DNA from 2 places in the Kitasatospora sp. CM 4170 genome. Region 1 is predicted to be linked to the other one. Evidence: riboswitches for the same ligand, from Rfam matches in the RefSeq annotation. Region 1 holds a riboswitch; the other holds the start of a gene.
The links. Region 1 has a riboswitch for S-adenosylmethionine ahead of RMN57_RS32660 (IclR family transcriptional regulator). Riboswitches for the same ligand answer to the same signal wherever they lie in the genome.

Region 1 (3,927 bases):
CTGCTGCCTCCCGTAGGAGTCTGGGCCGTGTCTCAGTCCCAGTGTGGCCGGTCGCCCTCTCAGGCCGGCTACCCGTCGTCGCCTTGGTAGGCCATTACCCCACCAACAAGCTGATAGGCCGCGGGCTCATCCTGCACCGCCGGAGCTTTCCACCAACCCCCATGCGGAGGAAGGTCATATCCGGTATTAGACCCCGTTTCCAGGGCTTGTCCCAGAGTGCAGGGCAGATTGCCCACGTGTTACTCACCCGTTCGCCACTGATCCACCCCGAAGGGCTTCACCGTTCGACTTGCATGTGTTAAGCACGCCGCCAGCGTTCGTCCTGAGCCAGGATCAAACTCTCCGTGAATGATTACTCGGCCCCGACATTGAACAGGGCCGGTGTCACACTCGCGTTGAGCGGCACGGCAACCACCGGAATAGGGCGGTCCCGCGCACTGCGTCCTCGCTGTGTTATTTCAAAAGGAATCTCCAACCCCAGAGAATCTGAGGCCGGGGATGTCAACATATCTGGCGTTGACTTTTGGCACGCTGTTGAGTTCTCAAGGAACGGACACTTCCTTCAGGCGGCTTTCACACCGACCCTCCGGGCGCTTCGTTCTTTCGTGTTTCCAGCTTATCAGACGTTTTCCGCTCCGTTTCCGGGGCTTCGTTCATCCAACTCGCCGGTGTCTTCTGCGGCTGTTCGCCCCGTCCGACGTTTCAAACTCTAGCCGACCCCCGCTCCGAAAAGCGAATCCGGCCACAATCCCGATAAACACACACGCCGAATAGACCCTGCCCCGAACAGGAGTGCGACAAGACGCAATCCAGCCCGGAAGGGAAGGAGTGGTGTTTCAAGGGATCGGCCGCCCCGGGACCGTCCGCGCCGATGCGTGTCCGGTGCTCCCTGCCGAGCGACTGGGCGAGATTACTCCTACTCAGCGCAGGAAACAAACTGCCCGTCCCCCATCACCCGGGCCTCCCCCTCTACGGGCTCCGCCGCGCAACGGCGGAGCCCGTCCGACCGCCGGCGGCGAACCGCTTCACGAAGAGGACGCGAACCGATCAGGACTGGCGCAGGGCTTCGGTGAGGCGGGCGGCCGCCTCGACGACGGCCTGGGAGAGGTGGGCGCCGGGGTGGCGGGTGAGCCGCTCGATCGGGCCGGAGACCGAGACCGCGGCCACGACCCGGTTCGACGGGCCGCGGACCGGCGCGGAGACGGAGGCGACCCCGAGCTCGCGTTCACCGATGGACTGGGCCCAGCCGCGCCGCCGTACGCCGCTGAGGGCGGTGGCGGTGAAGCGGGCGCCCTGCAGGCCGCGGTGGAGCCGCTCGGGCTCCTCCCAGGCGAGCAGGATCTGGGCGGCGGAGCCGACCTTCATGGGGAGGGTGACGCCAACGGGAACGGTGTCACGCAGACCGGAAAGGCGCTCGACGGCGGCCACGCAGATCCGGATCTCGCCCTGTCGGCGGTAGAGCTGGGCGCTCTCGCCGGTGACGTCGCGCAGGTGGGTGAGGACCGGGCCGGCGGCCGCCAGCAGGCGGTCCTCACCGGCGGCCGCCGAGAGCTCTGTGAGCCGGGGGCCGAGCATGAACCGGCCCTGCAAGTCCCGTGTGACCAGTCGGTGCTGTTCGAGTGCGACGGCGAGCCGGTGGGCGGTGGGGCGCGCCAGGCCGGTGGCGTTGACGAGTCCGGCCAGGGTGGCGGGACCGGCCTCCAGGGTGCCGAGGATCGAGGTGACCTTGTCGAGCACGCCGACGCCGCTCGTGTTCTCCATGGATGGGTACTCCGTCTCAGATCCCGCGAGCAGCAGGGCTTCGCTCGCGGACGCTCCCCGCGGGGAGCGGGGGGGTGGTCAGCGAGTGCAGGCCGGAGAAGTCGGCCGATTGCCTGCGCCGGGCACGAGACGGGTACGCGGAAGGACCGGGGCGGGAAGCGCCCGGGCGAAGGACAGCACAGAGAGCACCGTGTCTCCTCATCTTTCCCGCGCCACATTGGCGACAGGCCGGAGTTGGCACTGGTCCCGGACGGCGCGGCGCGTACTTCGGACGCCGAGTCGACCGGGGAGTTGCCGGGGCTTCGTAGGGCCGGTCCCTCCACCCCTCTGGATGATTCGCCAAGCACCATACAAGATTCCCCGGGCAACCCGCCAAAGGGCCTGTCGCCGCTCACCGGTGATGGCCGCCCCTCCCGGGTGGGGCCGGGAGGGGCGGCCCGTCGCGGGGCGGGCTACCGAGCGGTGAGGTACATGCCGGTGGAGTCGCGGCCAGCGGTGTTGCGGCAGGACCAGTTGCCGCCGCCCTTGGCGTCCAGCAGGGTCAGGCAGCGCCCGAGGGCCTGCTGGCCGTAGTAGTTGGGGTGGAAGGACTCCTCGATGGTGCCCTGGACCGTGGTGCCGAAGTCGAGGAAGCGGGCCCACTCGCTCCCGGTCGCGGTGGGCGGGCTGCTGGGGGTGGCCAGACGGGTGGCGGTGGAGCAGACCTCACGTCCCTGGAGCATGTCCCGGAGGTCGAGGAACTGCACGCCCTTGGCCGCGGCGACGCGCGCGAGCCGGTCGGAGATCTGCGGGACGAGGCGGTCCCGGGCCCAGTCGGCGTCCTGGTTCCAGAACGGGCAGCCGCCGGTGCTGGTCCGGCTCCAGCCGCTCTCCGGGTAGCGGTTCTCGGAGCTGCGCGGAATCGGGGACGGGTACGACTGGAGGACGATCCGGTAGCTGTCGGGGGCCTGGCCCGCCTGGGTCATGACGGCGCGGATCTCGTCGATGGACTTGGCGACGCCGGCCATGGCCTCGTCCATCCGGGAGTCGACGGCCTCCTGCTGGTCGTCGTGGCAGTAGGAGTTCCAGATCTCGTAGTCCTGGACGCAGGAGATGATGACGTCGGCGAAGCCGAGGTCGTTGCCGCCGATCGAGAGGGAGACGAGCTTGACGTTGTAGTTGCGGGCGACCTGGGCGAGCTGGTCGGCCTGCGGGGCCTCGCCCTTGTAGGACTGCCCGCCGCCGGCGGCGCGGGGGATGTTGGCGGAGGTGGCGCCCGAGCAGGCCAGGTTGATCTGGTACTGCGCGGTGGTGGGGGCACTGCGGATCTCGGCGACGTCCGAGCGGTCGCAGCCGTTGCCGGCGCTGGCCCCGTAGACCCGGGACGGGTCGTACGAGCTGCCGGTCCAGGCCCGGTCGGTTCCGGCGCGGCTAGTGGAGGTGCTGAGGCTGTTGCCCTTCCAGCGGCCGGCTTCGCCGGAGATGTAGCTGTCTCCCATGGCGACGGCGGCGGTGGGGCTGGCGGCCGTGGGGCCGGCGGCCGTACGGCTCACGGCGGTGGGGCTGCCCGCCGTGGGGCTGTCGGCGGCCCGTGCCGGGGTGGCGGCGAGGGCCAGTGGCAGGGCCAGCGCGGCCACGGTCAGTGGCGCGAGGAGGCGGGAGGTGCGGCGGCGCGCGTGCACAGCGGCTCCAGAGGTGTGTCCCGGGCACTGGGGTGGTCCCGGGGGTGAGGGTGGGGGTGACGCGACCGGCCCGCTGGGCGTGCTGCGCACTGTTGTGCGGGACGCACGTGGGGGCTGGGCTCGGGTCGTGGGCCGGCGTGTCGGAGCAAGCTTCGGGGCCGTGGGCCGGTACGCGACAGCGTGGAATCACCTGCTCGCCCCGGCCCGACCGGTCACGTACAACCACGTGGCCGGTCGGACCGCCGGACACGGCGCCGGGGACCGGGGGTTCAGCGCGGGGTGGCGCGGAGGCCGAAGGCCCAGGTCGCGATCTGGAGCCGGGAGGTGACGTCGAGCTTGGTCATGACGCGCTGGACGTGGCCCTCGACGGTGCGCGGGGACAGGACCAGGCGGGCGGCGATCTGCTTGTCCGTCAGGCCCTCGATCAGGAGGTCGACGACCTGCTGCTCCCGGGCGGTCAGGGGAGAGCGCCCGGGCGCGGCCCCGGCGGGCGGGGCCGGTTCCC
Region 2 (3,927 bases), 2.6 Mb from region 1:
TAGGCCTGGAAGCCGCGCACGATGTTCTTGCTCAGCTCGGTGCGGTCGACCCGGACCACGGTGCGGCGGTCGCCGACGGCCTCGCGTAGCGCGGCGAGCCGCTCCTCGACGTCCGGGCGGTGGGCGCGCTCGCGCAGGAAGTCGGCGTCCGCCCCGAGGCCGTGGACGCCGAGGCGGGTGGTGCGGCCCGCGTGGGTGACGGTGAGGGCCTCGCGGTCGACCTCGGCCCCGAGCACCGCGGCGCAGCACTCGGCGAAGGCGAGCGCCCAGCGGCGGGTCAGGAAGGCGGCCCGGTCGGCGCCGAGGATGCCGGTCAGCACGGACTCGGCCACGTCGTCGGGCAGCAGCCGGAAGTACTCGGGCGGGGCCCACGGGGTGTGCGAGAAGTGGCCGATCCGCAGGTCCGGCCGGGCGGCGCGGAGCAGGGCGGGGGCCAGCGAGAGGTGGTAGTCCTGCACCAGGACGGCGGCGCCGGGGGCGGCCTCGGCGGCCAGCGCCTCGGCGAAGGCGGCGTTGTAGGCGGTGTACGCCTGCCACTCGGTGCGGAAGGCGGCGCCGAAGGCGGGGGCGGTGGGGGTGGCGTAGAGCAGGTGGTGGACGAACCAGAGGGTCGAGTTGGCCACGCCGTTGTAGGCGCGGGCGAAGGTCTCCGGGTCGATGTCCAGCATCCGGACGGCCTGCCCGCCGACGTCGTGGCCGGCCCGGTCGAGGCGGCCGTCCGGGGCCTCCCGGGCGGCCCGGCGGTCCGCGTCGCCGAGGGCCGCGCAGACCCAGACGGCGTCGGGGTCGCCGATCGCGGAGAGCCCGGAGACCAGGCCCCCGCCGCCCCGGCGGAGGGCCAGCGTGCCGTCCTCCGCCGTGCTGAACGACACCGGTCCCCGGTTGGAGGCCACCAGGACCGGGGCGGTGCCGGTCGGATTCGAACGCTCGGTCGTGAGATCGCCCATGATGGGTAGGTTGCCGGGGGCCCGGGGCCGCAAACCCCTCAGCGGGGCAGGTGGCGGCCTGCGTACTCGGGGACGGTGTGCATCGGGGGCCGTTCCAGGGCCGTGACCGGGTGGGTGTGGGCGGTGAACTCCCTGGTCTCCGGATCGCGGGTGAACTGGGTGAGCAGCGGGTGCACCAGATCGGCGGAGGCCTTGAGCCGGTGCGTCCGGTCGAGCCGTTCGAGTGCGGTGCGGTAGATGGTGGCGGCCATCCGGCCGAGCGCCTGGCCGTCCTGGTGGCGGTGGTGGCGCACGCCGACGTCCACCTGGGCCAGGGCGTCCAGACCGGCGGTCTCCAGTGCGTCGACCAGCAGCCCGAGCTCGACGCCGTAGCCGGTGGGGAAGGGCAGCCGTTCGAGCAGTGAGCGGCGGGCCGCGTACTCGCCGCCGAGCGGCTGGACGAAACCGGCGAGTTCCGGCCAGTGCAGGTTCAGCAGGGGGCGGGCGACCAGTTCGGTGACCCGGCCGCCGCCGGACGGGACCACCGCGGCGTCGCCCGCGGCGGAGTCGCTCGGCGTCACTTCGAGCGGCCGGTCGTACATGGCCTTGACCAGCTGGATGCCGGGGTCGGTGAGCAGCGGCCCGACGATGCCGGAGACGAAGGCCGGGTCGAACTCGCGCAGGTCGGCGTCGATGAAGCAGACGATCTCGCCGCGGGTGACCAGCAGCGAGCGCCAGAGCACCTCGCCCTTGCCGGGGGCGGCGGGCAGCCGGGGGAGGATCTCGTCCCGGTGGACCACCCGGGCGCCGGCCGCGGCGGCCACGGCGGCGGTGCCGTCGGCGGAGCCGGAGTCGACCACGACGAGCTCGTCGACCAGCGGCAGGCGCTCCATCAGCTCCCGGCGGACCGTCCGGACGATGTCGCCGACCGTGGCCTCCTCGTCGAGTGCGGGCAGGACGACGCTGACGCTGCCCGCGCGGCCGGCGGCCCGCTTGGCCTCCAGCAGGGTGCGCACCGGACGGTCGGCCGCGCTCCACGAGCGGCGGCGCAGCCAGGACGCCGCCTGCGGGACGAGCTCGGGTGTCGGGTCGGCGGGCACGGGTCTCTCCTCGGCGGGATCGGGTGGAGCTGATCGGGGTGGAAGGGGCGGGTGGAACGGGCCATCTCGCGTGGCGGACGGTCCCGTTCAAGCTTCACGCCTTCGGATACAGTCTTCGTACAGCGGTCGGACCTTCGCACGCCGGGGTCGCCGCTGAGCACGACCGACAACTTCACAGAGCTCATCCAGAGGGACTGAGGGAACGGCCCGTTGACGTCCCGGCAACCTTCTCGCGCGGCTGTCGTCACAGGCCCCGGCGGGACAGGTGCCAATTCCGGCCTGTGGCGCGACCGCGCCGCGGGGAAGATGAGGAGAGAGGCCTCCGCCACCATGGCTATCGACACAGCCGCACCCGTCAGCACCGTTGATCTCGGCCCCGCCGCCGCGCTGTCCTGTCGCGAGTGCGGCACCCGCTTCCCGCTCGGCCCCAGCTTCGCCTGCCTGGAGTGCTTCGGGCCGCTGGAGATCGCGTACGACTTCGGGAGCGAGGGCGCCGAGGCGCTGCGCAAGCGGATCGAGTCCGGCCCGGCGTCGATCTGGCGCTACGCCCCGCTGCTGCCGGTGCCGGCCGACGTCGCCACCAAGCCGAACCTGAACCCGGGCTGGACCCCGCTGGTCAAGGCGGACAACCTGGGCCGCGAGCTCGGCTTCACCGCGCAGCTGCACATCAAGGACGACTCCGGCAACCCGACCCACTCCTTCAAGGACCGCGTGGTCGCCTGCGCGATCGAGGCGGCGCGGGCGTTCGGCTTCACCACGCTCTCCTGCTCCTCGACCGGCAACCTGGCCGGCGCGGTGGGCGCCGCGGCCGCCCGGGCCGGCTTCAAGTCCTGCGTGTTCATCCCGCACGACCTGGAGCAGGGCAAGGTCGTCATGGCCGGTGTCTACGGCGGCGAGCTGGTCGGCATCGAGGGCAACTACGACGACGTGAACCGCTTCTGCTCGGAGCTGATCGGCGACCCGGCCGGCGAGGGCTGGGGCTTCGTCAACGTCAACCTGCGCCCGTACTACGGCGAGGGCTCCAAGACGCTGGCGTACGAGATCTGCGAGCAGCTGGGCTGGCGCCTGCCGGAGCAGATCGTCATCCCGATCGCCTCGGGCTCCCAGCTGACGAAGATCGACAAGGGGCTGCGGGAGCTGGTGAAGCTCGGCCTGGTCGAGGACCGGCCGTACAAGATCTTCGGCGCCCAGGCCGAGGGCTGCTCGCCGGTGTCGGCGGCGTTCAAGGCCGGCCACGACGTGATCCGCCCGGTCAAGCCGGACACCATCGCCAAGTCGCTGGCGATCGGCAACCCGGCCGACGGCCCGTACGTGCTGGACATCGCCCGGCGCACCGGCGGTGCGGTCGAGGACGTGACGGACGTCGAGGTGGTGGCCGCGATCAAGCTGCTGGCCCGCACCGAGGGCATCTTCGCGGAGACCGCCGGCGGCGTCACCGTCGGCGTGCTGAAGAAGCTGGTCGAGACCGGACAGCTGGACCCGGCCAAGGAGACCGTCGCGATCAACACCGGCGACGGCCTGAAGACGCTGGACGCCGTCTCCGACGCCGGGATGACCGCCGTCATCCGCCCGACGCTGGCCTCGTTCCGCGACGCCGGCCTCGCCTCCGCCTGACCCACCCGCAGCTAGGAGAAGCCCCCCCATGAGCGCCAACGTCCGCATCCCGACCATCCTGCGCACCTACACCGGCGGCGCCGCCGAGGTGAGCGCCGAGGGCGCCACCCTGGGCGAGGTGATCGCCGACCTGGACCGTAACCACGCCGGGATCGCCGCGCGCGTCCTGGACGACACCGGCAAGCTGCGGCGTTTCGTCAACGTCTACGTCAACGACGACGACGTGCGGTTCGCGGAGGGCCTGGCCACCGAGATCAAGGACGGCGCTAGCGTCTCGATCATTCCGG

Region 2: linked by a shared signal. The riboswitch ahead of thrC (threonine synthase) and the one ahead of RMN57_RS32660 (IclR family transcriptional regulator) in region 1 are both predicted to bind S-adenosylmethionine.

Annotation. Positions count from the first base shown of each region.
Region 1 covers NZ_CP134877.1:7,770,985-7,774,911, reverse strand. Annotated here, with positions in the region: rRNA gene RMN57_RS32665 (16S ribosomal RNA) at 1-349, opposite strand, end outside; gene RMN57_RS32660 (IclR family transcriptional regulator) at 1,048-1,761, opposite strand; SAM riboswitch class I at 1,957-2,099, opposite strand; gene RMN57_RS32655 (GDSL-type esterase/lipase family protein) at 2,214-3,422, opposite strand; gene RMN57_RS32650 (LuxR C-terminal-related transcriptional regulator) at 3,692-3,927, opposite strand, start outside.
Region 2 covers NZ_CP134877.1:5,176,338-5,180,264, forward strand. Annotated here, with positions in the region: gene RMN57_RS22150 (trehalose-6-phosphate synthase) at 1-947, opposite strand, end outside; gene RMN57_RS22155 (glucosyl-3-phosphoglycerate synthase) at 986-2,026, opposite strand; SAM riboswitch class I at 2,205-2,339, shown strand; gene thrC (threonine synthase) at 2,357-3,640, shown strand; gene RMN57_RS22165 (MoaD/ThiS family protein) at 3,669-3,927, shown strand, end outside.